Regions from separate parts of the Clostridium subterminale genome, predicted to be linked through region 2. Evidence: a T-box and tRNA genes for the amino acid it is inferred to sense, from the RefSeq annotation. Region 2 holds a T-box; the other holds one or more tRNA genes.

Region 1 (15,734 bases), on a different contig from region 2:
GCATCTTTATATATTATAACCTTATCTTCTCCTATATCACAATATTTTTGGAAAACTTTGATTACATTTTCTTGAATATAATCCTCATCACGTTTTATCAATTCACACATTCTATTTAAAGTTGTTACTATATCTGAATTAAAGTTTTGTTGGATATAAGGTATCAACTCTAATCGAATCTTGTTTCTTGAATATATAGTCTCATAATTTGTATGATCTATTCTTGCTGGAAGATTGTTTTCTTTACAGTATCCCTCTATTTCTTGTCTACTCACATTTATTATTGGTCTTATATATACTTCATCTCTTACAGGTTTAATTCCTATAAGACCTTCTATTCCAGTTCCTCTCATCAACCTCATAAGCACCGTTTCTGCTTGATCATTAAGATTATGAGCTAAAGCAACTTTATTTGCGTTAAGTTTTTTTAGAAGATCTTCAAAAAATTCATACCTTGCATCTCTACCAGCCATCTCTGTGGAGATATTATTTTCACTAGCCATATAGTTTATATCTACAGCCTTGCTAAAGAATTCAATATTGTTTTCTTGACAAAACCTTCTACAAGTAGCTTCATCTTCATCAGATTCACTGCTTCTTAACATATGATTCACATGAGCTGCGTATAGCTTTATATTATACTCATCTATTAATGTAGACAACACATGCAATAAACTTATAGAGTCAGGACCTCCAGATAAGGCAACAATAACTTTATCTCCCTTATTTAACATTCCATTTTCCTCAATGGTTTTAATAACTTCATTTCTCATGCTATTATTATGTACTTTTGCCCAATCTTTCTCACTCATAAAAACACTTCCTAAAAATATAGTTTTAAGTCATAATATCATAAATGTAAGAATTTTAAAACAAATATAATAAAAAAATGAAGAAATGTTTACACACTTCTTCACTTTTTTAATTATAACCAACATAAAATTAGTTATAATTAACTTTCTAACTTACTTAATCCAAATTAAGCTGTGTGAACTCTAGAAACCATAACTGTCATATCATCCTTAATCCTATTTTTCCCTATTCTCTTTGCTTCATTAATTATACCCTTAGATATTTCTTCTGCACTCACATTATCATTTCTACATAAATAATCTAATATCCAATCTATCTTTCCACTAGATTCTTCATCACAGTCTGTGACCCCATCCGTTAACATAACAATCAGATCACCATTTTTTACTTTCTTACTATGAATCTCTATATCTGCTTCATCTAGTATTCCAATAGGTAAACTTCTAGATTTAATAATATCTATGGTGTCGCCACTTTTTACAATACTAGCTACTGCTCCTACCTTCATAAAATCTACTTCTCCACTATACAAGTCAATAGCGCTCAAATCTACTGTAGAGAATTTTTCCTCCTCTGAAAATTTAAGACTCATTATAGAGTTAACTGTATTTATAGCTGTAGTTCTGCTAAAGCCCGCACCTGTAAATTTCTCAATTAGTTCAACTACAGCCTTACTTTCTCTTCCTGCCTGTGGACCCGATCCCATTCCATCGCTAATCACCATCATGTAGCTACCATCATATCCTTCTCCAAAATTAAAATTATCTCCAAAGATAGTTTGTCCATCTTTGCATATCCTCGATACACTAGTAGTTACTCCAAACTTAGGCACTTCTTCAAACATAGCAGTACACTTATTTGTTATAGGATTAATCTTACAACCATCAGCTTTTAATTTCATTTTATAATCTACACAATCATTAATTAAAGGGAGTATTTTCTTTACACATAAATTTCTTCCATTGCAAGAATCACAGGTTATCTGTATATTCAACCTTTCATTCTTATCTTTTATAGCAAATACATCTTCAACTTCTATATCATACTTTTCTAGAATTCTTATAATCTTTTTTTCTGAATCCTTATCTTCATTAAAGTCCGATGAAAACTCTTCCATAATTTCATCTACAGACTTAGCCATGTTATTGAATTGATTTGCAATTAATTCTCTACCCTCTGCTAATCTACTTCTCCACATTTCATTTATGATAAATTTATTTGTAATATCTTCTGTATTTCTTATTAGTGAAGCCTTCCTTATACATTTCTTTTCTAATAACTGCGGAAAAATGTTAGTTTTATTCTGAACACTTTCTAAAAGTTCTCCAAAGGCCTTATAGGTACTTATCATTTCTCTTCCCCAACATATACCACATGTATCACAGTTATTACATACTCTATTAGCTAAATTTTCTATAAGCCCACTACTTTTACTATTCATATCTAGCTTATCATTATCAGCTAAATTATTCAATGTACCAGCCATATTTAAAAGCACCTCAGAAAATTTATCTAACCTATCTGTAAAAATTGCTTTTACTTTATTAACATATCCTTCTTCATATCTTTTACTTTTTTTCTCTACATCTAACTCACCAGATATAGTTTCATATATCCCATTAGGTATAACTATAAATAATGCTGTAGATAAAATTCCTTCTGCTAATATAAATTGTGAAATCCCCTCTGGCATATACGTAGCTATATAAATTTTCATTATACAAAATACTATAAATGATGCTAAAGCTGAAATTAACTTTCCACCTTCTCTAAATATTCCTGAAGTTAAAGCACATACTCCCAATACTGTTGCATAACCAAAAATATTCTGACTAGACATTCCCACAATTACACCCATAGCAATTCCTGCTGTAGCACCTACGCTTGTACCACAAACATAACCTATAATAGATACACATGCAATGCTTAATACACTTAAAATTGATATATTGAAAATTTCAACTCCCCAAGTACCTGCTATTATTAAAGCTATTAATATACTCATAGAAACTATTTCTTCATTTGAAAATAAGTGCTTTGTTCTTATCTTTTTAAAACTATTTATACTGTACTCTAGTATTAAGTATACGGGTATTATGCTTACTCCTTCTAATGCAGTATTACCAAGTGCCAACATTAGTGTATACTGATTTACTAACATAGTATATGCAAAAATCATTATTAAAGTTGCTCCTATAATAACAAACTTTTGAATTTTCTTTTTTATAAAACTATTTAAAATTAAACATATTATAACCAAAGTTGGAACTATTGTTATATACATTAAAGAATTTTCTAATGTCCCTATTGTAGTTATGTATCCCAATATAGCCCCTAGCCCAACAAATAAAGATAATCTGTTATCCCCTAAAAATAATATTGTAAGTAAAAATGCAACTCCAAAAGGTGCAGATTTATTTATCATTATTACTCTACTAACTAAAATAGCAACACAGAAAAACATAATACTCTTCGCTACTATTCTTACTCCGTCACCATCCCTATCATTACTAATAACCATACTGCTTTTTACTCTTTTATATGTCCTAATATTCTCTCCATATTGCATAATAATTTCACCCACCTGTATTTTTTTTACAGGTTCATTATATCAATGTCCATTGGAAATAATTGTAATTTGATGGAGCATACATAAAAAAATTTATTACAATAAACTCCATTTTATCTCTCTTTCCCTTTTTAGTTTATAGTTCTAAATTATTCAGTTATTCACCTTATAGCATGGCTTTAGTAAGTCTATATGTCTTAATTTTCTTAACTTAATCTACTATATTTTTATGTCATGAATAATAATTAAAAAAGGTTTCATGGGGAAAATATTTTTCATATAAATCTAATAAATTAATATACTTATATTTAAATCTATTTTCAAACTTCATTTTAAAAATTCAATTAATTAATTGTTAATATAAATTAACTGAATTTTTTAGAAAAAAAAATGGATTGAATATATATCAATCCATTTTTATGGTTGCGGGGGCAGGACTTGAACCTACGACCTTCGGGTTATGAGCCCGACGAGCTGCCAACTGCTCCACCCCGCGTCATTTGGTGCTGAAGACCGGAATCGAACCGGTACGGTGTTTAACCACCGCAGGATTTTAAGTCCTGTGCGTCTGCCTGTTCCGCCACTCCAGCATGTTATTTGGCAATTTATTTATTTTTAAAAATATGGTAGCGGAAATAGGACTTGAACCTACGACCCTTCGGGTATGAACCGAATGCTCTAGCCAGCTGAGCTATTCCGCCATATGGTTGCGGGGGCAGGACTTGAACCTACGACCTTCGGGTTATGAGCCCGACGAGCTGCCAACTGCTCCACCCCGCGTTATTTGGTGCTGAAGACCGGAATCGAACCGGTACGGTGTTTAACCACCGCAGGATTTTAAGTCCTGTGCGTCTGCCAGTTCCGCCACTCCAGCATATTACTTGGCAATTTATTTATTTTTAAAAATATGGTAGCGGAAATAGGACTTGAACCTACGACCCTTCGGGTATGAACCGAATGCTCTAGCCAGCTGAGCTATTCCGCCATATGGTTGCGGGGGCAGGACTTGAACCTACGACCTTCGGGTTATGAGCCCGACGAGCTGCCAACTGCTCCACCCCGCGTTATTGGTGCTGAAGACCGGAATCGAACCGGTACGGTGTTTAACCACCGCAGGATTTTAAGTCCTGTGCGTCTGCCAGTTCCGCCACTCCAGCATTTCTGCCATCACCTTTCAGCGACAATATTTATTATATGGTATATTATTAACTATGTCAACAGTATTTATATAGTTTTTTTCTATTTTTTATTTATTTTTTATTAACTTGTTATAACTAGATATATAAAATATATGTTTTAGTTTAACTTCCACTAAAATAAATAAGAGTGCTTAAAAAGCACTCTTTAATCCTTTCGGTATAAAGCTTAATTATATCCTTTTCTGCTATATCCTCTACCTTTTCCACCATCTTGGTGTTTCTTAAGATCTTGAAATCTTTCTTCACTATCTTTTAAGAATTTTGACATCCTATCTTCAAAACTTCCTGCACTTGTAGTTTTAGATTTTTCCTTTTCCCAATCTATATCTACAGGTTTAAAAGATTTTTTAGGTGTACCAGCTTGTTTTATGGATAAGCTCATCTTACCATTATCATCTACAGATATGACTTTAACTTTAACCACATCATTTTCTTTTAAATGGTCATGTACATTCTTAACAAATACATCAGATACTTCCGATATATGAACTAAGCCTGTTTTCCCTTCCACTTCAACAAATGCACCAAAGTTTGTGATATTAACTACTTTACCTTCTATAATGCTTCCAGCCTTTAAGGTCATATTGAAAAGACCCTCCTTAAATTTATAATTTAAATTTATATATACTACAACTAATAATAATTAGCCATAGTAATTTTCACTTTATTTACTGTCTACTACAGGAGATTCTCCTTCTTTAATTAACCCAAGCTTTTCCCTTGCAAGTTTTTCTATATACCTACTATCTTGTGATAGTTTAATCTCATCCTGTAACTTTTGATTCTTCTCTTGTGCTGATTGTAACTCTGAAGTATAGTTATCAATATCTTTATGCTGCCTAAACATTATTATTTGTTGATTTATAAATGTAAAGCCTACGTAAAGAGCTATAAGTAAAAGACCTATCTTTTTTAAGCTGAATTTCTTCATATTGATTTTCCTTCCTTATTACAAATAGTAACATATACATGGGTTTTATTTCCATATAGCCAAATTAACCTATAGTTATATTGTAATTTGAATTTTTATTTTCTTCAACCCTTAATATTATTAATTTTATATTTTTTTTGTTATTTTGCTAAAAATAATTCTTATAGGATAGAAAATATAGTAAAATATTACTCTAAAAATAGTTAATATAACATTTAACATACTTCCATATCCTAATATAAATATATTACTAAATAATTTAAAATATATAAATAATCCAATGAAATTATATACAAATACATTAAAGCTCATATAAGCATAATTTGTATACATCATAAAAATAAACACTATAATACCAGTTAATATCCAGAATAGCATATCCTGTATTGCTGTTATGATAGTTCCAGGCTCTTGAAAGCCTCTTATTACTCTATATACATCAAAGAAAATACCAACTAGCATTCCACTAAGTAAGGAGAATATAAATAATGTTATTTGTCTACCCATATCAAATATCATAACTTAATCACCTAAATATTTTAGAAATAATACTATTTTGCTTCTTTGGTCTCTTTTCTTCGCTTGTATATACTACATAAGATATTTTCCCCGTTATTACCACATCTCCATTTTGGACATCTAGCTTGGTCATCTTTAACCCTTCGCCTCTGATATCCATATCTCCCAACACAGTTATTATAAGTATCTGTTCATCATTGAAGCTTAATATTTCTAAAACCCCATCCAAAGTCATCTTTTTTCTATTTTCTAACGTAATAAAACTCTTTTTATTTTCTAATGATATATCTTTATTTGGTTCCATAATATCCCCCTTAAACCTTAAAAACATATTAGCTTTCTATAAAGATATATTCATTAAAAACTATTTTATGCTACTATTTATTCCTTATCCTCTTCTCCACTGATTATCTCATACATATTCTTAGCTTCTTCTTTATTTACATGATTAGCAATATTTATGATTTTTGCTTTTAATAATTGATTTGCAAATTGAATTTCTATGATATCATCTTCTTTTATAGTAGTACTTGGTTTTGCTACTTTTCCATTTATGGATACTCTACCATTTTCACATACATCTTTAGCAACAGTTCTTCGTTTGATTATTCTAGAAACTTTTAAATATTTATCTAATCTCATAGTTGCCTCCTTAAATTATATAAAATTTTTAATGAAATTATACTTTAACCAGTATCCTTTTGAATAGAAGAAAAAACCCAGAACATTTCTAGGCTTTTTCAAATAATTATTTATTTACTATGTCTTTAAATTCTTTTCCAACTTTGAAAACAGGAACTTTAGATGCTGGTATTTGTATTTCTTCTTTTGTTCTTGGGTTTCTTCCTACTCTAGCAGCTCTTTCTCTAGTTTCAAAAGTACCAAATCCAACTAGTTGAACCTTCTCTCCACCTTCAAGAGCTTCTTCAACGCTCTCTATAAATGCCTTTAACACTGCCTCGTTATCTTTTTTTGTTAGTCCTGACTTTTCAGCCATTTTTCCTATTAATTCTGATTTGTTCACAATAGTACCTCCTTAATGTTAATTTTACGTAATTTATATTTTAATTACATAAAATAATACTTACAATATTCTTACAAGTTATCTAGAATCCTTCTTTTTTTTGCAATAATTTATCTTTTTGTTGATAAATTATACTTTTTGGATTCACTCCAAAGGGTTTCCATTTCTTCTAATGTCATCTTCTTCATGTCAATACCCTTTTTAATACCGGATTCCTCAATAAATTGGAAGCGTTTTATAAATTTATCTATAGTATAATTTACTGCAAATTCTGGGTCAATGTCAAGAAGTCTTGCAATATTTACTGTGGCAAAGATTAAATCTCCTACCTCTTCCTGTATTTTTGACATATCTGATGTTTTATATACATCTTTTATCTCTTGTAATTCTTCTAAAACTTTCTCCATAGCTGGTTCTACGTCATCCCAATCAAATCCTACTTTACCAGCCTTTTTCTGAACCTTTTCTGCTCTAATAAGTCCAGGCATACATCGTGGAACATGTTTTAATTCATCTGTATAGCTAGTAAATTTCTTTTCTTTAACTTTGATTTGATCCCAATTCTCTAATATTTCACCTGTATCTTTAACTCTTACATCTGAAAATATATGTGGATGCCTATTTATCATTTTTTCAGTTATAGCTGCTACTACATCATTTATGTTGAAATAACCCTCCTCCTTACCAATTTGAGCGTGGAATATTACTTGAAAAAGTACATCTCCTAACTCCTCAATAAGTTTATTATCGTCCATTTCGTCTATAGCTTCAATAACTTCATAACATTCCTCAATTAAACCTCTTTTTAAAGATTCATGAGTTTGTTCTAAGTCCCACATACATCCATTTTCACTCCTAAGAGTAGACATCACATTAATTAAATCCTTAAAATCTTTAGGACCTTTAAGATCTTTAGGAATATATATGGAAGTTAAATAATCAATATCCTCTTGTCTATCTAAATCATATAGTTTAATTTTTCTTATACTTTCTTCTCCTTGTATGCCTGCTGCTCTTACAAAGTATATATCACTATCATCACTATAATATTCACATAGAGCTAACTTCACTTCAGAAGCAATAAATTTATTATACACCTGGGTTATTATTACTCCTAATCTCTTATCCATAACCTGTTCCCTTATATCAAAGGCATCTATTATTTTTACCCCTTCTATTGGATCAATCCTTAAGCTCTCTATAACTGCATCTACAAAGCTTACTGATGGCATCAATCTAGCTTCTATTCCATTCTCCTTGCAGAGTTCTAATAATATAGTTACAGATTTTTCTGCAACTAAGGGATGACCTGGAACTGCATATACTAAGTCTCCTTCTTGCTGATAAGTTTTTATAAGATCCTCTGCAATTGCCTTATATATATGATCAAAATTATTATATTCTTCATAAAAATTATCATAAGTATTAAACTTTACACCCATGGACTCTAAATATTTAACATTAGGGTGTTTTTCTGTTCTAAAGTATATATTTTTATTACTTTTCAAAATTTCTAGTACACCTATGGTTAAAGCCTCTTTAGAACCAGGTCCTAAACCAACCACTGTAATCATTTGAATCTACTCCTCTTTTAGTTTTTAATAAGCTTTCCCTTTATATCTTCAATAGTAAATATTCTAAATACAATTAATAGTATTCCAAATATTATTATGCCAAGGAAAATAGCTATTAAGCATGATATTCCATTACTCTGTGTATAATTATAGACATTATTATATATAAAGACAACAGATATTATCATAATTAATGACACAAATAAAGGTTTTATAACTACTTCATATATATTTATCTTTACTTTTAGTAGTTTTTTAACCTCTGCTAGGTTCAAAACGCTAGTTACTGCATATCCTACTATACTTCCAATTATTGCTCCATATATATTAAATTGAGGATTACTTACTAAAGCATAGGTAATAACTACTTTAAATATACACCCTATTCCAAGATAATATATTGGTTTCATATATCTACCACAGCTTTGTAAAAGTGATGTAGTAGTCTGTGTTACTATAATTAATGGTATTGATAAAGATAATAATTTAAGTATTTCATGTCCAGCTACATCTCCCATAAACACTAGTCCCATAATAGGCCTTGAAAGATAAAATAATCCTAAAGCGCTTGGAATACCTATAACAAAAGATAATTTAAATACCATATTTACCCTTCTGTATAATTCATTTTGATTATGCATAGAATACACCTCTGATACTATAGGTACTAAAGCTGAGCATAGTGCAATAGAAAGGGCCAATGGTATATTTTGAAGAGTCATGGCCTTACCTGTAAATTGACCATATAATATAGCACTCTCTTGAATTGTATACCCAGCTAATAAAAGTCTATGAGGTACTATTATAGAATCAATTAAAGACATAATTGTTCCAACTGCCGCTCCTACTGATATAGGAAATGCTGCTTGAGCTAAGTTTGATAGTATTTTATTGTTTCTTTTTACCTTTAATTTATAAGACTTTGGTCTAACAAATAAATATTTAATCACCAGGTAAACACTTCCAAATGCGCCCCCAGCTACTGTTCCAAAAGCTGCTCCCGCTGCTGCATATTCAATCCCCTTAGGAAGTAATAAATATGCACCTACCACCCCAAAAACAACTCTACCTATCTGTTCTATAATTTGAGATATTGCTGTATTATTCATGTTTTGAAGTCCTTGAAAATAGCCCTTTAATGTACACATAATACATACAAATATAGGTGCTATGGATATAATCATAAAGGAATGATATGACTTCTTATCCCACCTTAAGATATTTATAATACTATCTCCAAAGTATAACATCAAAAATGATATTATTACCCCAAGGGGAATCATTATTTTAAGCGTGTCCTTAAGTACCTGTCTAACAGCATTAGTATCATTACGAGCATTATACTCTGATATTAATTTTGACATAGCAATAGGTACTCCTGAAGCTATTGCTACAAAAGTCATATATAGAGGGTATGACATCTGATAATATCCCATCCCTTGATCCCCAATTAAACCTTGTATTGGTATTCTAAAAAACAAACCTAGAAATCGTGCAAAAATCGTAGCTATTCCTAAAATCATAGTTCCTTTTAAAAGCGATTGTTTTTTCATACTTCCTCCTCAAAATACTTTGTATAATTAATAAGTATTTTAGGGTGAAACATTTTATTACTTAATGCATATAATATCTAAGTAACTTTAACTTCTCCAGTAATAAAATAAAATGCCATAAGATGTGAATTATTATCAATCTTATGGCAATAACTATATATTCCTTATTTAATTTTACATTAAATATAATTATGCTTTTAAGCATCTATTGTTCCATTTGTTTTCCTAAAAATGAAGCTGCCGTTTCTGCAAGCTTTAACTCTAAGTCTCCAAACTTCACATTTTCTTTTGAAACTATGATTACTGTTCCTACTGTATCTCCTTCTGCAATTATTGGTGCTACAACTTGTGTTGTATATTCATCTACTGACTCTCCGTCACATATAGGTATTAGTCCCTGTGAGTTCTTATCTAGAAGAGTAGCCTTACGCATTTCCATAATTTTATCTACTTCATTACTAATCTTTTTATCTAAATAATCTTTCTTTGCCCCACCACTTACAGCTATAACTGAGTCTTTATCACAAATTATAATTATATTACCAATAGTTTGATGTAGCGCCTCGCTATACTCCTTAGAAAATTCACTCAATTCTTCTATTGGGGAATATTTTTTTAATATAACTCCCCCTTCCCTATCCGTAAATATTTCCAGTGGATCTCCTTCTCTAATTCTTAATGTCCTTCTTATTTCTTTTGGTATTACAACACGGCCTAAGTCATCTATTCTTCTTACTATTCCTGTAGCTTTCATTAAATATCCTCCTTATTTATGTAAATAGTATTAATGCTATTATTATCCTTCTTAACTCAAATTTTATACATCCTAGAAATTTTTTCATTAATAAAAAATAAAAAAGATTAATGCCAAATATGACATTAACCTTATTTTTACTAATGATTAACTTAATTTATCTTCATATAATTTTATGTTTGCATCCTTTTGCCAAGCAGTTACCGTTTCTACCCACTTATTATATTTATTTTGTTCTAATAGAACGTCCTTAACATCTTCTTTAACTTCTTCTAATGGTCTAACAGGATATTCTTCTTTATCTAAGCACTTTATAACATGGAATCCAAATTTAGTTGATACAGGTGTTTTAGTATATTCATCTTTCTTAAGGCTTATAGCTGACATTAAGAAAGTTTTATCATACTGATTGCTGGTATATTCAATCCAGCCTAAATCTCCACCTTTATCTTTTGTAGCATCTGTACCTTTTTCAGCAGCAAGCTTAGCGAAATCTTCTCCCTTATCTAATCTTGCAATTATGTCTTTAGCCTCTTCTTCTGTCTTAACTAATATGTGAGCTGGTTTGACTTTATTAGGACTTTCAGTATATAAATTTTGATTGCTATCATAATAAGTCTTTATTTCCTCATCTGTTACAGCAACATCCTTAACTACCTCTTCATATACAGCATTAGATATTATTGCTGGTTTTAATTCTTCTAAAAAGCTCTCTTCTGTAACTCCAGCTGCTTTAAGGGCATTTTTATACTCTTCATCCGATTTAAATGACTTCTTTATCTCATCAAGTTTTTCTTTAGACTTAGTCTGAACTTCTTCATCAGAAGGCACTACTTTAAGCTTTTCGCCATTATTTTTTATAATAATATCATTAACCATAGTATCAAGCATGCTTAATCTTTGTTGCTTTATATATTCCATTGCTTCTGAATTTTCTTTATAGTTTTCTCCATACTGAGCCTTTACTTGCTCATAAACTGTGGCTAACTTACTGTCCACTTCTCCTAAGGTAATCTTTTCTTTATAAACCTTAGCAACTACCGTTTTACTAATACCTTCTTCAGTTTTTTCTATCATTCCACAACCTACTGCTGAAAACATTAGAGTGGATGCCATTAGACCTGCTAAAATCTTCTTTAATTTTATCAATTTATTATCCTCCATTCGGTTTTTTTTAGTTAATATTGCTATCTAATTTTACCATATAAATACTATTAAATAAATAGTAGCTAAATCTATTTACTCTTTGTTGATAAATCCTTAATAATATTTATAAGTTTATCTAATAGCTCCTTTTTATTCATATCCTTACTCTTATACACCAAAACTGGAACATCTCCCATTTTAAATGTGATTTGTCTTTTATAATTGTCTAATATATATTTTACCATTTCTGAAGTTAAGTAGGATTTATCTTTAAATGTTATTTGCACTTGAATTCCAGTATCCTTTATTTCTAAAACTCCAATTTCTCTAGCAATAGCCTTTAAATATGCTATATTCATTAAATTATAAACACTGTTTGGAATATTAGAGTATCTATCTTCAATCTCCTCAATAACATCTAACATATGTTCATAGGATTCAATAGACGCAATCTTTTTATATACTTGGATTTTTTGAGTTTCATCCTGTATATAGTTACTTGGAATATATGCATCAATTTTCATTTCCACTGTAGTTTCAATAGGTTCCTTGTCTACTTCACCTTTTACAAGACTTACAGCATCTTCAAGCATTCTACAATATAAGTCATATCCTACAGCAGACATATGGCCACATTGAGCTGCTCCCATTATATTCCCTGCACCTCTTATTTCTAAATCTCTCATAGCTATCTTTAATCCTGAACCTAATTCTGTAAAATCTTTTATGGCCTTTAATCTTTTTTCTGCAACTTCTGTCAGAACCTTATCCTTGGTGTAAGTAAAATAAGCATATGCTATCCTATTTGTTCTTCCTACTCTTCCCCTTAATTGATATAGTTGAGATAATCCCATCTTATCTGCATTTGCAATTATCATAGTATTTGCATTCTGAATATCTATACCAGTCTCTACTATAGTTGTACTTAAAAGTATATCATATTTTTTATCTACAAAATCTATAATTACCTTTTCTAATTCTCTTTCAGTCATCTGACCATGACCTATAGCAACTCTAGCTTCTGGCACTAGCTTTTGTAAATACGTTGCCATATCACTTATGGTTTCAACTCTATTATATACAAAAAATACTTGTCCTCCCCTATTCATTTCTCTAATTATCGCATCTCTTATAAGTTGATCATTAAATTCTACAACATAGGTTTGAATAGGATATCTCTCCTCAGGAGGAGTTTCTATTATACTTATATCCCTTACTCCTGTTAAAGACATGTGTAGGGTTCTAGGAATAGGAGTAGCACTTAAAGTTAATACATCTATGTTTTTCTTTATTTCCTTTATCTTTTCCTTGTGACTAACACCAAATCTTTGCTCTTCGTCTACAATTAATAAACCTAAGTCTTTAAATACTACACTCTTTTGCAACAACTTATGAGTTCCTACTATAATATCTAAATTTCCTTCTCTTAGAGCATTTAAAGTTTCTTTGACTTGAGAAGCTGTTCTAAATCTACTAATCATTCCTATTTTGATAGGAAAATCTGAAAACCTTTTTAACATATTTTTATAGTGCTGCTCTGCTAGTATAGTAGTAGGTACTAATATAGCTACCTGTTTTCCATCCATAACACACTTAAATGCAGCTCTAAGAGCAACTTCTGTTTTCCCATATCCAACATCCCCACAAAGAAGCCTATCCATAGGTTTGTCGCTTTCCATATCTATTTTTATATCCTCTATTGCAGTTAACTGGTCTGGAGTTTCCTCATATGGAAATTCTCCTTCGAACTGACTTTGCCAAGGGGTGTCCTTCGCATATTTATGACCTTTTAGTGTATTTCTAATAGCATAAAGCTTAACTAAATCTTCAGCAATATCTTCCACAGATTTTTTTACTTTACTCCTAGCCTTTGCCCATTCACTTCCACCAAGTTTGTTTATTTTTGGTGATTTACCTTCACTACCAATATATTTTTGTACTAAATCTAATTGTTCTACAGGAACATATAAAGTATCTCCTGAGTTATACTCTAAAACTAAATAATCTTTTTTATTGCCTTGCACATCTAATTGGTTAATACCTTTATATACACCAACCCCATGGTTTACATGTACTACATAATCACCAAGCTTTAAATCTGTAAAGCTTTTTATTTTTCCTGCTCCTTTTTTAGTAGTTCTTCTTGTAGCTTTCCTCTTAGATTGACCGAAAACCTCAGAGTCTGATATAATACATACTTTTAAATCAGGATACTCAAAACCTTTAATAGAACTTCCAAAGGTTACTACTACTTCCCCTTGCTGAATGCTAGAAACTAGATCTTTATAGGTAGCTTCTATACCCCTGTCTCTTAAAGTATCAATTAACCTTTCTCCTCTTGTTCTTGTTCCAGACAAAATTAAAGTTCTATATCCTTTTTTCTTTTTCTCTATGATATCCTCAATAAGCATGTCTAACTGTCCATGATAATCATGAATTGTAATTTGAGAAAGTGATATTAAATTTCTTGGTTTTAATACTTTAGAAGTAGTTGCTAAACTCTGCAAAGTTATAGTTTTGCTTACTTCTAAAATTTCTTCAATCATTTCTTTAGGTATTAGTAGCTCTCCTTGTTTCGGCAAAATGTTACCTCTGCTTAAAAAGTTCTCATAGTTCTCCTCAAATTCAAAATATACACTATCCAACTTACCCATAGACCTATTTACATCGTCCACTACAATTAAACTATCTTTAAAATAGTCTAAAAATGTAGTTTTATTTTTATAAAAATAAGGAATATAACTATCAATAGTTTCAAAAGTCCAAGTTTCTTCCAAACTCTCTAAGTTTGTCTTAACTGTAGAATTTATTCTTTCTAAGGCATCCCTATCTTTAGATTTTTTAAATCTTGATATGGCTCCATCTAATTCATCTTTAATTTCTTGTTTTGCAAGATTTATAAGTTCTTCTGTAAGAATTATCTCTTTTGCCGGAAATATCTCTATTTTATCTACTTTATCTATGCTTCTTTGATTATCTTTATTAAAAGTTCTTATGGAATCTACTTCATCATCAAAAAGCTCAATCCTAAAGGGCATGCTACTAATAGGAGGATAAATATCTATAATCCCCCCTCTAACTGAAAATTGACCTATATTTTCTACAACACTACACCTTTCGTAACCACACTGTACAAGCTTTTCACTCAGTTCCCTTATATCTACTGTGCTCCCTAAAGAAATTTCAAATAAAAACTTCTTGAATAGCTCTACAGGAGCATAAGATGCTGCTAAAGCCTCTATAGAGGTTACAACAATATTTCTTTCCTCTTGAAGAATCTTATTTAATACCTTCAGTCTCTCCCATCTCAAATCTCCAGATACAGCTTCTACATTGTAAAAAGTAACTTCCCTTGTAGGAAAATAATATACATCGTTACAATAAAAGCTAAGATCCTCATATATATTTTTAGCTTCCATATCATTATGAGTTAGCACCAGCATACTTTTTTCTATATCTTCATAAACACCATATAACAAGTAGCTCTTACCAGATTCTGAAAGGCCATGTATGCCTAATGGATACTTTTCTTCATCTATGTATCTCTTTATATCTTTATATTCACTACTTAACTTTAAAGGTGTCATTACTCCTTTTAGTCTCAAAATATCACCTCTTAAACTATTTACTACTTTCCTGCATTAAAAGAATT
Region 2 (15,734 bases):
AATATGCAGGAAAATGAGTTTTTAGAAATGTTTAAGGAATATGAAGTGGATAAGGTAATCTATGGACATCTTCATGGTGGAGGACTTTTAAATGTTTTTGAAGGAGAAAAAGATGGGGTTGAGTATATTTTAACCTCTTGTGATTATATAGATTTTACTCCTATAAAGATTTTAGATTAATAAAAACTTCAATAAAAGTCATATAAAATAACATAAAATATACCATTATATGATATAATTAAATACGGATTAATAGAATTGGTTAGTAAAGGAATGACATATATGGCAGTTATTGAGTGGAAGAGTTTTTTAATTCCATACGACCAAGCAGTAGAGGAATTAAAAGTAAAGTTTAGAAGTATAAGAAGAGAATTAAGAAAAAAAAATGAATATTCACCTATAGAATTTGTAACGGGTAGGGTTAAAGAGGTTTCTAGTATACTAGAGAAAGCTAATAAATTTGATATACCGTTAGATAGAATTCAGTATGAAATGGAAGACATTGCGGGACTAAGAATTATGTGCCAATTTGTAGATGATATAGATAAAGTAGTAAATATAATACGTGAAAGAAAAGACATGAATATAATTTATGAGAAGGATTATATTACTAATGTAAAATCTAGTGGCTATAGAAGTTATCACATGATTATAAAGTATCCAGTAAATATGGCATCTGGAATGTGTGAAGTCTTGGCTGAGTTTCAAATAAGGACTTTGGCAATGAACTTTTGGGCTACCGTAGAGCATTCTTTAAATTATAAATATAAGCATGCTATACCAATTGATATTAAAGGGAAGCTTAAAAATGCAGCAGATGCTGCCTTTAACTTAGATACAGAAATGTTAGCAATAAAAGATGAGATAAAAGATGCTCAGAAGTTATTTGAGGTAAAGTCTTCCTTAGTAAGTAATATAGTGGAGAATATTTTAACCATATCTTCTATGGGGAAAACTGGAGAGGCATCAAGGTTTACAGAAGAGCTTAATAAATTATTAGAAGTAGGAGATGTATTTGAGCTTACAAGCCTATTAGAAGAAACTAAAAAGGTTCTTGAAAGGTATAAATAAATAAAATTCATTGGTACAAAAGTTTTATATTCCTCATATGATGATATAAGCAATATTAGGTGAGGGATAAAATGAGCGAACAATTAATTAAATTTCAATCAACTACTTATGGAGATAAGTATATAGATGCTAAAGTTGAAACTGGTGATGATAACAGATGTGTTATATATGGTAGAGTAATTGATAAAAATAATAAACCAGTAAGTGATGCTGTAGCAAAGTTAATCATACTTCAAGATCCAAATGACCCATTAAGCATATTACCTATAACACATACTTTTACAGACGAATATGGTCAATTTTTATTTGGTCCACTACCACCAAATAAGACCTATTTAATAAAGATATGGTATGATGATATTTATGTGAGGCCAGTTACCATAAAAGAAAAAGAGGCAAGACATAGTTGCATAACTATAAGAGAAGGTAAAAATTTTGATGATAGTGAGAAGAAATTACCAATAAATCATAGTGAAAAATAAAACAGAGGATTTTTTCCTCTGTTTTTTATAATTATATTAATTTGCTACTATATTTACAAGTCTACCTTTAATAACTATAACTTTTCTTACAGTTTTTCCTTCAAGATTAGCTTTTATTGTTTCATCATTTAAAGATGATTCTTTTATTTCATCCTCAGAAGAAGAAGTTGAAACATTTATTTTAGCTTTAATTTTACCATTGATTTGAATAGCAATTTCTACCTCATCTTTAACTAAAGCAGCCGGATTAAATTCTGGCCATTTTTCATTAAATACGGAATATCCCATTCCAAGGTTTTCCCATTGTTCTTCACTGAAGTGAGGAGCGAAAGGAGCTAAAAGCTTAATGTAATCAACTAACACTTCTTTTAAGAATACAGTATTTTTAATATCTTCATTTAGATATTTATTAAGAGCATTGGTAAGCTCCATAAGTCTTGCAATGGCAGTGTTGAATTGAAGTTTTTCAGCATCCTCGCTAACACCTCTAATTGCAAAGTGTCTCCAATAGTTAAGTTCTTTTTCAGGTGCTTCCATAGCATCTTTAGTAGCTTTATTACAGTTGATTTCTGAAATTGATGTATCAAGAGTTCTTTCTATTCTATCTACAAATCTACCGATAGATTTTAGTCCATCATCACTCCAAGCACCGCCATCAGTGTATCCAAATCCAAACATTAGGTACATTCTAAATACGTCAGAACCATATTCTTTAATGTAGTCATCAGGAGATATTGTATTTCCTTTAGATTTACTCATCTTTTGTCCATCAGGTCCCAGGATTAAGCCTTGGTGAGTTAATGATAGGAATGGTTCATCAAAGTTTAGAAGACCCATATCTCTAAGAGCCTTAGTGATAAATCTTGCATATAGAAGGTGCATACAAGCATGTTCAGGACCACCTACATATTTATCTACTGGAAGCATCTTATTTATTATTTCACTATCAAAAGCTTTTTCACTATTTTTATTATCTGCATATCTTAGATAATAGAAAGATGAGCATACAAAGGTATCTAAAGTATCTGCATCACGGTGTGCAGCACCTCCACACTTAGGACAAGTTACATTTATGAAGTCTTTAGATTTTGCAAGAGGAGATTTTCCGTCTGGTGCAAATTCTACGTTGTATGGAAGTTCTACAGGTAATTGCGCTTCTGGCACTGGAACAGTTCCACACTTGTCACAGTGAATCATTGGAATTGGAGCACCCCAGTATCTTTGTCTAGAAACTAGCCAGTCACGTAGTCTGTAGTTAACTTGTTTTTTACCAAGACCCATTTTTTCAAGCTCTGCAACTACTGCATCCTTAGCTCCTTCTCCCTTAAGTCCATCAAATTTTCCACTATTCATCATTGGACCGTATTCAGTGAATGGTAGAGTATCTCCACCTTCTATAACACTTTCTATAGGAAGATTATATTTTTGTGCAAAAGTATAGTCACGATCATCATGAGCTGGAACTGCCATTACTGCACCTGTACCGTAGGTATTAAGTACATAGTCTCCAACCCATATTGGAATAACACGGTTGTTTATTGGATTTATAGCATATGAACCGGTGAATACTCCTGTTTTTTCTCTAGAAATAGATTGTCTTTCTATATCAGTTTGCTTTGCAGATGCTTCTTTATAATCTTCAACAGCAGCCTTATTTTCTTCTGTAGTAAGCTTTTCAACTAATTCATTTTCAGGAGCAAGAACAACGTAACTAACTCCAAATAAAGTATCAACTCTTGTGGTAAATGTGCTGAATTCAATATTAGAATCCTTAACTTTGAAAGTTACCTCAGAACCAGTTGATCTACCAATCCAGTGTTTTTGCATAGATTTAGTTTTTTCTGGCCAATCAAGATCATCAAGTTTTTCTAAAAGCTCATCTGCATAGTCTGTGATTTTAAGGAACCATTGAGTTAAGTTTTTCTTTGTTACTTCACTTTCACATCTTTCACAATGACCTTCTACAACTTGCTCATTTGCAAGTACTGTGTTACAGCTAGGGCACCAGTTTACTGGAGCATTCTTTCTGTAAGCAAGATCTTTTTCATATAATTTTAGGAATAACCATTGAGTCCATTTATAATAATCTGGTCTACAAGTTACAACTTCATTTTCCCAGTTGAACATTGCTCCCATTGCTTTAAGTTGTTTTTCCATAGTTTCAATGTTTTTATCTGTAGAATCTTTAGGATGTATTCCAGTTTTAATTGCATAGTTTTCTGCTGGAAGACCAAAAGCATCAAAGCCCATTGGTTGGAATACATTATATCCTTGCATTCTCTTCATTCTAGCCCATGAATCTACTGGTCCGTAGTTAAACCAGTGTCCTGCATGTAATTGGCTTCCTGATGGGTATGAGAACATTTCAAGGACGTATAATTTTTTATCCATATTATTTTCATCGAATTTATATAGGTTTGTTTTTTCCCATTTTTCCTGCCATTTTTTATCTATAACAGTTCCATATCTAGCCATAGTAATCCTCCTTGTTTGATAAACATCAAATATTATTTTAAATAAAAAAAGTCTTCATCTCTTATGAAAGAGACGAAAACTATAATTCCGCGGTACCACTCTATTTAGACCATAAAAGGTCTCCCTTGATAATATAACGGTTAAATCCGTACTTGCTTTCAACAAGTAAGCTCCAAGGCAAGTTCATATAAGGCTTATTACTACATTACACCAAGCTGTAGCTCTCTTTAAATAAGTAATTATATTACTACTCCTCATCACTGCAATAAATAATTAAGTTTTTAAAAATTATACATTAAGAGTGAAGTATATGTCAAGGGATTTAAATAATATGTCCTTATATTTTAAATTTTTTAGTTCTCACACTATTTATGAATACTGTAAGAACATAGTCAAATATAAAGAAGGCTACATTTCCACCTACAAACATAATTATTAAAGGATATCGTAGTTCAATAGTAGGCATAAATAATTGTTTATATAAAAGAAATGCTATAAAGGTTATCACATTAAAATAAACTAGTTTTAATATGATTTCTATAGATGTATTTCTTTTTTGCTCTATAAAAAATTTTACTATGCCATAGGGACCAAAGATTATCACATAAAAAAGACAAAGAGTTTTGTCTGGGATTATGAAATAAGCTAATACAGAGGAGCCTATATATACTAATAAAGTAGTTTTCATATCAGTAATAAGTATTCCCAGAGGAATAAGTGCTGAAGCTAAGCCTAATAAAAATAAAGTGTTAAAGGTAATAAAATTAGCGGCATACAAGATAATAAGAGTAAAAGCAATAAGCATACCGCCCTTTGCCATATTCGAAGCCTTATTTTCTTTCATAATAACCTCCTTTTAACAACAACTAATACAATCTCCACCCATACATTCACAACAAGTATCTAACATCCAAATATTTAAGCAAGTATTGCACATATCATTAGAACTATTTCTTTGACCATAATAGGTACTTCTATAGTTATTTTGTGTATGATTTAATTGATTAAGCATTTGTCGATATTCAAAGTTATTAGGCTCCATTCTACAAGCTGTATTTATTAAATTATTCGCGCTATCATACCAACCTTTTCTAAGATGTACAACTCCCATTAAAAAGTTCCATTCAGCAGTTCTATTAGTCATAGCATTAAGTTTCGCTTCTGCGCCGCCTATATTTCCTCTATTAATATCCATTCTAACAGATTGAAGATTAGGATCATTGTAGCTGTTAGAACCACCACCATAGGTTGAGGAAGGATTTCCATAGCTAGAAGATCCATTACTAGTATTACCTTTTTTACTTAATACGTCATAAGCTTCGTTTATCTCTCTAAGTTTTTCTTCTGCTAAATCTTTTAGCGGGTTATTAACATACTTGTCTGGATGATATTGTTTTACTAGCTCTCTATAAGCTTTTTTGATTTCATCTTGAGAGGCATTTTCTTTAACTCCAAGTACTTCATAAGGATTATTCATGTTTTTTGTCACTCCTTGATTTTATAGTTTCTATTTTATTCATAAGTCCTAATTGTAAAATATTAAATAGTAAGTCTTTATTTTTATTTATAGGAAGTTTATCTAAAGCTTCAACGGTGGTATTTGCACTCATTAATAGATTAAATTCAATTCTATTACCTTGATTAATAATTAACTCTTCATAGGATAGGTTTTCAGTATTAAAGGCTTTATTGATAGCGTTAAATTTATGCTTTTCAATATCTTCCTTTAAATCATCAAAGGCATCAATTATATAAATCCATCGTCCTAAATTATATCCTAAATTATATAAATCATTATAAAAGTCCTCATCTTTATAATAGTAAGATATTATAAAAGCTGTTAAAGAAGCAAAAGGGTCACTGAGTTCATCAATAGATATCACATCCTGAGATTTTTCAAGAAAACTTAATTTATTTATATTTTCTTCTATATTCACTAAAATTGGAGATAAATCATCTTTAGATTTATTTATGAATTTTTTTATGTACATAGAAATGAATTTTTTATTTAGAGAATTATCGTCATTATAATCATCTAATAACTTGTAGTAAACTAGAGCTACATTACAAAAAGCTGCATAATCCAAAGCCTTATTATCTATAACCTTAGGCTTCTTTTTCACAGGATGAGCCATACATCTAGTAACTACATACTTATGTTTACTGTATTCTAAACTATCCAAAAGTATACCTAAAAAAGTCATATCATAATTTAAAGTCATTCTACACAAATTAGAAAAGTTATTTTTTATAGATATACATAATCCACAATAGTAAGCTTTAAACATTTCATAGTCTTTAATTTTCAATTCCATCTTATATGGTGTTACATAACCAAACATTATATCCCTTTTACTGATCCTTCCTCATTTAATATTTCAAAGATTGTTTTAGAGGTGGTATCTTCCATAGTATACCCAAGTAAAGCTACAATTTCCTTTATTTCGTCCTCATTCATTGATTCTATTTCTAAATAAGGGAAGGGACAAAAGCTCTTATCGTTTATATCGATTTCAATAAGAGAGTTTTTATATTTATAGCTTTCTCTATGTTTTTTTATAGATTCTACTAGCTCAAGACCTAGGGAAGTGAAGATTTGACTTCCAATGTTACTATTGTCTATAACAATCTCATTCTCTTCCATAACTTTGCATTTTTCTTGGCTCAGAAGTTTTTTAGTAGTCATATAATTTATTACTGCATTATTTAAATTATCTTCCACTATTCTAATTCTAGCATAACCCTTTTTATTTAGCATTCTTCTATCTGGAAAATCATAGAGGTTATTAACTTGATTTTCATCTTTAACTTTTTTACATCCTAAATTATTTAATTTAGATTTTATCTCATCTACATCTATCTTTAAAATTCTAGTTTCCATTTCTTCCAAGGATAACACCCCTTTTTATTTAATGATGACATTATACCTTATGTTTAAGATTATAACAAATTTTATTGATATTGTTAAAAAAAAATATATAATTATTCTTATACGGTTAAAAATCTATAGTAGATATACTAAATACGTGTATATTTAAATTTATGGAGGTAAGTAATGGAATATATAAATGAAATTAATATAAATGAAGCAATTATTCATATTTTAGATAACAATGCTGATGAGCCAGTTTTAAATGAGTATCCCCTAGAGTTAACTGAAGAAGTGTATAATTTTATATTTAAGCATATTCAAAGATGTTTAAAGGATGAAGAGCTTAAATATGCGATTTTTAATAAGGAGAGAAACATTGTAAAGGAAGTATGTCAAGAATATCTAAATGGAGAAAATAGCCTAACAAATGTATCTAAGGAGTTAGCTAGTCAGATGTTTATCTTGATGAGATCAAAAGGAAGTATACCTTCCTGTGATTTGCTTACTGTATCCTTTACTACAGAATATGGAGCGTTTATAGGTGTATTTAAGATGGACTATATTAAAAATTATATGCACAATGTGGAGTTTGTAGATGGAAAGATTGGAATAGATATAGTACCTCAATTTACAGGACTCCCTTCAAGTAGTTCAAGAATACAAAAGTGTGCATTTATTAAGGCTATGGCTAGTGATAACCCCTATGATTTATTAGTTATTGATAAGCAAAGTAAAAATAATAAAGAAAATAAAGAATATGGTACTAATTATTTTATAGACAACTTTTTAGGGTGTACTATCATAGAAAATGAAAGAGATAAGACAAAACAATTTTTAAAGGTAGCAGAAAAGTGGACTCAAAACGCCCTAAATGAAAATGCAGAAAGTCAAGAAATAGTTCGTAGAGAAGTTAAGAAGAGGCTTAGAGAAGAAGATTCTATAGATTTAAATAATTTTGCTGAAGAGGTATTTAAAGGAGATGAGTCGCTAAAAGAAAACTTTAGAACCTTTGCCATTGAAAGTGGTGTAAGTGAAACTGTAGATTTAGATAAGCAATGGGTAGAAAAGAAGCTGAAGAGAGTTAGACTGAAAATAGATAAAGATATAGATTTATATATATCGGAAGAAGCCTATAATGATATCAATAAATTTGAGATTGAAAGAGTAGGGGATGGTAGTATAAATATGAAAATAAAGCATATTATCAATTATACTGAGAAGTAGATGAAAATAAAAAACATGGAATAAAGATTCCATGTTTTATTTTATATTATTTCATTGAATCTATTGAACCTAAAACAGCTGTAATTTTATCTTCTACTAATTGTTGAAGGTTAGTTCTTGCTACTCCAAGATATTTTCTTGGGTCAAACTCACTTGGTTTATCTGCAAATACTTTTCTACAAGAACCAGTAACACATAGTCTTAAGTCTGTATCCATGTTAATTTTACAAACAGCCATAGATGAAGCTTTTCTTAACATTTCTACAGGTACTCCCTTAGCACCTTTTATGTCTCCACCATTTTCGTTGCACATTTCAACATATTTTGGATCTACAGCAGAAGCACCGTGAAGAACTATTGGATATTTTTCAAAACCAGCTTCTTCTAATTTTCTTGTAATTGTTTCAAGTCTTTCAAAGTCAAGTTTAGCTTCACCTTTAAACTTGTATGCACCGTGACTTGTTCCAATAGCTATTGCTAATGAGTCAACACCAGTTCTCTTAACAAAGTCAACTGCTTGATCTGGATCAGTGTAAGTAGCATCTTTAGCAGATACATTTACATCATCTTCAACTCCAGCAAGTTTTCCAAGTTCAGCTTCAACAACCACTCCATGAGCATGAGCATATTCTACTACTTCTTTTGTAAGTCTTACGTTTTCTTCATAATCATAGTGAGAACCATCAAACATAACAGAAGTAAATCCGTTGTCTATGCAATCTTTACAAAGCTCAAAAGAATCGCCGTGGTCTAGGTGTAGAGCTACATCAACTCCACTTTCCTCTACAGCAGCAAGTACCATATGTCTTAAATAAGCTGGTCTCATATATTTTATAGCTCCACTAGAGCATTGAAGTATTACAGCAGAGTTTTGAGCTTTAGCTCCATCTACAATTCCCTGAATTATCTCCATATTGTTAATATTGAAAGCTCCTATAGCGTATTTGCCTTCAAAAGCCTTTTTAAACATTTCTTTAGTAGTTACTAATGCCATAACATTATTCCACCCTTCTATTTATAAGATTAAGTCTATAATTTTATTATAGTTCAAACTTTAGTTAAATGCTATATAGAAAACCACATTTTGAAATCGTAACCAAAAATTTATCAAAAAATGTTTCCTATGGATATAGATTCTAATTCTTTTACTTGGTTAATTAGAGTTTTTACAACATGAATAGATGAAAGAGCTTCATCTTTATTTTTACATTTGGAATATTGACTAAGCTTTATGATTTCACTATAGATATTATCAAAGTCTGTATGATTTAAAAATAAAGTTAAGTTTGCCACATGTCCTTCATAGATATTTAACAATTCAAAAGACAGCATATAGCTTTCATCCCAATTATCATTTACTATGTTTTCTTCTATTTCTGATGAAACGTCTAAAAGCTTATCACAAGTTAATACTATATATTTGCTGGCAAAAAAAAGAATAAATATCATTAGAAAGAAAATGATGCATGTTGCTATCAAATTTTTCATTGTATATGAACTCCTCCTTAACTCTCTTCTTCATTATCATTAGCATCAGTAGTTTCATTTTTAAGTTGAAAGTAGAATTTATGGGTATTTGAATAAACTATTGCAATGAGCACATCTTTATAACTTTTAATATTATTATTAGACAAATTTTCTTCTAACCAATAGTTATCTTTTCCAATAGCCTTAAGATTGATTTTGTTTATAACACCATCCAATATTACTGGCATAGGAAGAGGTTCATCTTCTACTTTTATTTTAAAGTCTTCCCTTGTAGGTGGTTCATAGGCTGTGTAAGGAACTATAGATAGAGAACCATCAGTTTCTAAAATTGCATAATGTATTTCTTGTAAATTAAAATAACCATTTTGTCTAAGCTCACCTAAAAGGTCATCAAGATTATATCTAACTTGCTTTAATTCCTTCACATTTACTAGTCCGTCTTTTATAAGTATACTAGGTTGACCGTTTAGGATAGAGCGAATGTGTTCACTTTTAAGTTCTAAAAAGGAAGTCATTACTTGAAGAAAAACTAAAGTGGTTATAGGAACTATAGCATATATTAGTGGAATCCGATTATCTCCCATGGGAAGAGTGGCAAGTTCAGAAATCATTAACGCAACTACAAAATCTACAGGCTCTAATTGCCCAAGTTGTCTTTTACCCATAACTCGCATAATGAAAATTAAATAAACATATAGTATAACTGTTCTTATTATAAGTATAAACATAAATATCACCTATATTTCTAATATAATGCTAAATATAGTATGCACAGAATACAATAAATTATTTGTGGTTGGGTGGTTTCATATTTACAATTATGTAATATAATAAGTAATACAAATATATAATTTGATTTAAATTTAAATTTTATTAGATTTTTAAGAAATTAAGAAGCAATATATTATAACTAAATAATTATAATAGAGGTGAAGGCATGGATAAAATCAAGATAAGAACAGACGAAAGAATGATAGAAGTTCATAGAGGTATAACTTGTTATGATTTGATAAAAAATTATGGGTATGACCATAAAGCACCAATAGTTTTAGTTAAAGTAGATGGGAAACTTAAGGAGTTATCGACTATTCTTGAGAAGGATTGTAATATAGAATTTATTGATATTACAGATAAGCAAGGAATGATGTGTTATATAAGAAGTCTGCAATTTGTTTTAATAAAAGCTACTAAGGATTTATTTCCAGAGAGTAAAATAATCATTGAACATTCTTTAAGTAAAGGATTATTTGGTGAAATATATAAAGACATACATCTGGGTATAGATGATGTATATGCGATAAAAAAGAGAATGCATGAAATAATAGATGCTAACATGAAAATTGAAAAGAAAAATTATATTAAGGAAGATGCTATAGATTTATTTAGAGAAGCTGGAATGGATGATAAGGTTAGTGTTTTTAAAAATGTAAATGAAGGTAGTATAACAATTTATAAGTTAGGAAAAGAAGTTGGCTATTTTTATGGATTAATGATACCTTATACTGATATACTAAAATATTTTGATTTAATTTACTATGATCCAGGATTTATTCTTAGATTCCCAACCCAAGAAGAGCCAACACAAATTCCACGATTCGAAAAACATAAGAAGCTAGCTAAGGTATTTTATGAGGCTGAGAAGTGGGGAGATATATTAAATATAGCCCATGTAGGTGCTTTAAATGATGAAATTGAGCATGGGGATATTGTGACTTTAGTGAGGGTTGCAGAGGCTTTGCACGAAAAGAAGATAGCCAATATTGCTGATAAAATAAAGAAAAATGGTAATATAAAATTAATATTAATAGCTGGACCCTCATCTTCGGGAAAAACAACATTTTGTAAAAGATTAGGAATTCAAATGAGAGTTAATGGATTAATTCCGGTACCAATATCTCTAGATGATTATTTCATAGATAGAGAGCATACTCCAAAGGATGAATTTGGAGAATATGATTTTGAGAGTATAACTGCCTTAGATTTGCAGTTATTTAATGAACAACTTCAAATGCTTCTAAATGGAGAGGAAGTAGAACTTCCAACATATAATTTTATAACAGGTAAAAGAGAATGGTTAGGAAATAAAGTTAAGCTTCCAGATAAAGGAGTAATAGTCATTGAGGGAATACATGGTTTAAATGAAGTCTTAACGGCTTCAATTCCTCATAATCATAAGTTTAAAATATATATTAGTCCATTAACTCAAATAAATATGGATTCTCACAATAGAATAGCAACCACTGATGTAAGAATGATTAGAAGGATAGTTAGAGATTATTTATCAAGAGGATATGATGTGGAATATACACTAAAAATGTGGGCATCTATAAGACGAGGAGAAGATAAAAATATCTTTCCTTATCAAGAATATGCAGATGTAATGTTTAATTCAGCCCTTATCTATGAGTTAGCAGTTTTAAAGAAATATGCGTTAGAAGAGCTATATAAAGTGAAACCAGAAAGCCCAGTTTATAATGAAGCAAGAAGACTTATAGATTTTTTACATTTTTTTAAGGAAGTAGATAAGGATGTTGTTCCAACTAATTCTTTAATTACAGAATTCATAGGTGGAAGTTGTTTTTACCAATATTAAAATATAAGAAATATTAGTTAAATAGACTAGATAATATTGTTACACATGTAATATTATTATCTAGTTCTATTTATGTCGAAAAATAATATTTATATTGTAAATTAAATTTATGATATAAATATTATAGATATATTTTTACATAATTCTGATTAAAAATTTGATATTTTTAATCTTTAAATAGTGGTATTATATTAAATGGGTATACTAAATAATAAATAATTAATTGAGGAGTCAATGAAATGTTTAAATTTGGTATATTCTATAGTGGTATTTTATAGGAGGAAATTATGAAAAGTTATAGCGTGTTTGATATTCTGGGTCCTATAATGATTGGACCGTCAAGTTCACATACAGCAGGAGCTGCAAGACTTGCAAAATTAGCTGCAAAGATTGCAGAAGATGATGTTAGGGAAGTTAAATTTTTACTTCATGGCTCCTTTGGAAAAACTTATAAAGGACATGGTACAGATAGGGCACTAGTAGCTGGAATTTTAGGAATGGATCCATGGGATTATAGATTAAAAGAGTCGTTTACTATAGCAGAAGAAAGAGGAGTAAAATTTACCTTTGAAGAAACTGATCTAGGTGATGTACATCCTAATACAGTTAAATTTATAATGAAGGATTCTAAAGGAATAGAAACCACTGTTACAGGTTCATCCATAGGAGGAGGAAATATAGTTATATTTGAATTGGATGGACAAAGTATTCATTTTACAGGAGAATATCCAACTATTATAATTACTCATCGAGATGTACCAGGAATGATATATAATGTTAGCAATCTTTTATTTAATGAAAATATAAATATAGCCTCAATGAATGTATATAGAAAAGCTAAGGGATTAGAAGCTTCAACAGTGGTTGAAACTGATGGTATAGTAAGTAATCATGTAGTAGATAAAATAAGAAACATAGAAAATGTGAAAAACGTAGAGGAAATCTTACCACCAATGAAAGGAGAGTAGTTTTAATGTTTTTATCAAAGGCAACTGAAATAATTGAAGTATGTAATAGAGAGAATATATCCATTGCAGAATACACTATAAGAGAGGAAATGGAGTCTTCAGAAACTTCTAGGGAGAAATTAATAGAAATGATGAGAGAAAATCTAAAAGTTATGAAGTCTGCAACGCAAGAAGCTATGGATAAAGAGATTATATCTATAAGTGGACTTATAGGGGGAGATGCAACCAAGATCAGAAGGTATTTCCAAAAAAAAGAAACCTTATGTGGTGATTTTATAGTTAAAGCTATGGCAAGAGCCTTATCTTGTTCTGAAGTTAATGCAGCCATGGGAAGAATAGTAGCAGCACCTACTGCAGGTAGCTGTGGTATTATACCTGCAGCCATTATAACAGCAGGAGAGAAATTAAATAAAACTGATGATGAACTGATAACTGCATTATTTACAGCTTCAGGGGTCGGGATTCTAATTGCCCAAAATGCAACCTTAGCAGGTGCTGAAGGTGGATGTCAAGCAGAATGTGGTAGTGCAGCTGCTATGGCTGCAGCTGCCATTGTAGAAATGATGGGAGGAACTCCTAAAATGGCCTTTGATGCAGGAGCTATGGTAATAAAGAATGTGGAAGGATTAGTTTGTGATCCAATAGCAGGATTAGTTGAGATACCATGTGCTAAAAGAAATGTGGCAGGAGCAGTAAGTGCTCTTACTATGGCAGATGTGGCAATGGCTGGAGTTGAGAGTAAAATTCCCTTTGATGATACAGTAATTTCTATGTATAAAATAGGAAGGGCATTGCCTAGTGAATTAAGGGAAACTGCCTTAGGTGGTCTTGCTGTAACACCATGTGGCCAAAAGTTAAAAGATAAAGTATATTCTAATAAATAAAAAAATATAAAGTATTTCATAGCAGTTACATCTTTAGTAAAAATATAGATGTAACTGTTTCTTTATTATATGAATAGAGTAAATATATATCTATGTTATATTGTGGAGGAAAGTATGAAAGACTTTAAGAAAAAAGATTTTATTCGAAAAGAAGAAGTAGTCATATTGGCTGTAGTATTAGTTTCTATGGTACTGCTTTTAATAAATATAGGTTCTAACATAGTTAATGTTATAATGTACTCATTAATAATGATTCCTTTAGCCATTTTATTGGGAAGAGCAACTTCAAAAATATCAAATTATATAGGTGAGAAAAGAGGAGGCCTCATTTCGGCTACAGCAGGGAATGTTCCAGAGCTTATGATGGGACTTTGGTCTATAAAGTATGGTATGATTTCTATGGCAAAGGCAGGACTCTTGGGGGCTGTTATTACAAATATGTTACTTGGTCTAGGAATTGCGGTGTTTTGTGGTGGGATAAAATATAGGGAACAAAAATTTAATAAGATAATTGCACGTACAAATTTAAATATGTTATTTTTAGTTATGTTTACTATAATAATTGTATCAGCTTTAAATAGATACTCTTTTGTTGATAATTGTAGCTTTCAAAAATTAAGTTTAATTATAGGTGGAGTATTGATATGTGTTTATATACTAGGGCTAATATTTTCTTTATATACCCATAGTAATTTATTTATATTAGATGAAAAAAAGATGCTGAATAAGAATGGCGATAAGAATGAAATTAGAAAAGTATTTGGGTTAATTATAATTGTAACTATACTTTTATATTTTATAAGTGAAAGATTAGTTGGTGGTGTAAATGCTATTGTGGAAGAGTATAAAATTTCACAAGAATTTTTAGGAATAATTTTAATTCCACTTTTGGGGTCTTTTGGTGAAAATGCGTCAAGCATAGTTTGTGCTTTAGAAAATAAAATAGACGCTAGCCTAGAAACTGCAATAGGCTCAAGTATACAAATTACTATGTTTGTAATTCCTATATTAATTATTTGCTCTTCCTTTATGGGATTCAAGGTAAACCTACTATTTTCAGCTTTTCAAATAGTAACCATGTCTATAGCTATGGGTATGTCTTATTTTGTGTTTCAAGATGGTAAGACCTATTGGTTTGAAGGAGCGTTGCTTATAGCAGTATATATAGTAGTGACTCTTTCATATTATTATGTGGTTTAGAATATATTTATAAGTAATATTAAAAGCAACTATTAAAAATAGTTGCTTTTAATATTACTATTTTATTTTTTTTTGATTTGAAAATGACTAACCATAAGGTATGAAAGCAATGTCATAAATACCATTGGAATGATTGATGGGATGGGTCTTACCGTAGAAAAAATCTCAAGTACAGCTAGTAAACTACCAGCTATAGTTATAGGTATGCCAGTAAAAACATTATTAAAATCTGTACAATTATATCTAGCTAAACGAAAAGCTCCTGCCACAGGGAATAATACTAATAAAATTTTACCTAAAAGTCCAAAATTACTAAATCCATATAAGGAAAAGGCTAAAATTGATGGAGCTACGCCAAAGGAAACTAAGTCCGCTAGAGAATCAAGTTCTTTTCCCAGTTCACTATGAGTGTTTAAAAATCGTGCTACGGTACCATCATATCTATCAAGGATTCCTCCTAATAAAATTAAAATTCCA

The links. A T-box is a leader RNA that pairs with one kind of tRNA and senses whether it is charged. The one in region 2 lies ahead of leuS (leucine--tRNA ligase), so its partner is inferred to be a tRNA-Leu.
Region 1: it has a tRNA-Leu gene. The T-box ahead of leuS (leucine--tRNA ligase) is inferred to sense a tRNA for this amino acid. The anticodon was not compared.

Annotation. Positions count from the first base shown of each region.
Region 1 covers NZ_BAAACI010000005.1:271,478-287,211, reverse strand. The annotation lists gene tilS (tRNA lysidine(34) synthetase TilS) at 1-812, opposite strand, end outside; gene spoIIE (stage II sporulation protein E) at 980-3,382, opposite strand; tRNA gene ABDZ93_RS08880 (tRNA-Met) at 3,803-3,878, opposite strand; tRNA gene ABDZ93_RS08875 (tRNA-Leu) at 3,884-3,972, opposite strand; tRNA gene ABDZ93_RS08870 (tRNA-Met) at 4,007-4,083, opposite strand; tRNA gene ABDZ93_RS08865 (tRNA-Met) at 4,087-4,162, opposite strand; tRNA gene ABDZ93_RS08860 (tRNA-Leu) at 4,168-4,256, opposite strand; tRNA gene ABDZ93_RS08855 (tRNA-Met) at 4,291-4,367, opposite strand; tRNA gene ABDZ93_RS08850 (tRNA-Met) at 4,371-4,446, opposite strand; tRNA gene ABDZ93_RS08845 (tRNA-Leu) at 4,451-4,539, opposite strand; gene ABDZ93_RS08840 (S1 domain-containing RNA-binding protein) at 4,748-5,164, opposite strand; gene ABDZ93_RS08835 (FtsB family cell division protein) at 5,246-5,512, opposite strand; gene yabQ (spore cortex biosynthesis protein YabQ) at 5,639-6,031, opposite strand; gene yabP (sporulation protein YabP) at 6,039-6,335, opposite strand; gene ABDZ93_RS08820 (RNA-binding S4 domain-containing protein) at 6,413-6,673, opposite strand; gene ABDZ93_RS08815 (HU family DNA-binding protein) at 6,780-7,055, opposite strand; gene yabN (bifunctional methyltransferase/pyrophosphohydrolase YabN) at 7,166-8,629, opposite strand; gene ABDZ93_RS08805 (putative polysaccharide biosynthesis protein) at 8,647-10,182, opposite strand; gene spoVT (stage V sporulation protein T) at 10,388-10,936, opposite strand; gene ABDZ93_RS08795 (peptidylprolyl isomerase) at 11,084-12,085, opposite strand; gene mfd (transcription-repair coupling factor) at 12,172-15,687, opposite strand; gene pth (aminoacyl-tRNA hydrolase) at 15,711-15,734, opposite strand, start outside.
Region 2 covers NZ_BAAACI010000006.1:914,806-930,539, forward strand. The annotation lists gene ABDZ93_RS13435 (metallophosphoesterase) at 1-180, shown strand, start outside; gene yjbM (GTP diphosphokinase) at 283-1,071, shown strand; gene ABDZ93_RS13445 (carboxypeptidase-like regulatory domain-containing protein) at 1,143-1,553, shown strand; gene leuS (leucine--tRNA ligase) at 1,590-4,028, opposite strand; T-box leader at 4,094-4,298, opposite strand; gene ABDZ93_RS13455 (hypothetical protein) at 4,366-4,872, opposite strand; gene ABDZ93_RS13460 (J domain-containing protein) at 4,885-5,505, opposite strand; gene ABDZ93_RS13465 (DUF5685 family protein) at 5,498-6,370, opposite strand; gene ABDZ93_RS13470 (class IV adenylate cyclase) at 6,370-6,918, opposite strand; gene ABDZ93_RS13475 (nucleoid-associated protein) at 7,084-8,124, shown strand; gene fba (class II fructose-1,6-bisphosphate aldolase) at 8,171-9,118, opposite strand; gene ABDZ93_RS13485 (DUF4363 family protein) at 9,232-9,612, opposite strand; gene ABDZ93_RS13490 (DUF421 domain-containing protein) at 9,630-10,340, opposite strand; gene ABDZ93_RS13495 (nucleoside kinase) at 10,550-12,205, shown strand; gene sdaAB (L-serine ammonia-lyase, iron-sulfur-dependent subunit beta) at 12,493-13,173, shown strand; gene sdaAA (L-serine ammonia-lyase, iron-sulfur-dependent, subunit alpha) at 13,179-14,057, shown strand; gene cax (calcium/proton exchanger) at 14,172-15,257, shown strand; gene pssA (CDP-diacylglycerol--serine O-phosphatidyltransferase) at 15,320-15,734, opposite strand, start outside.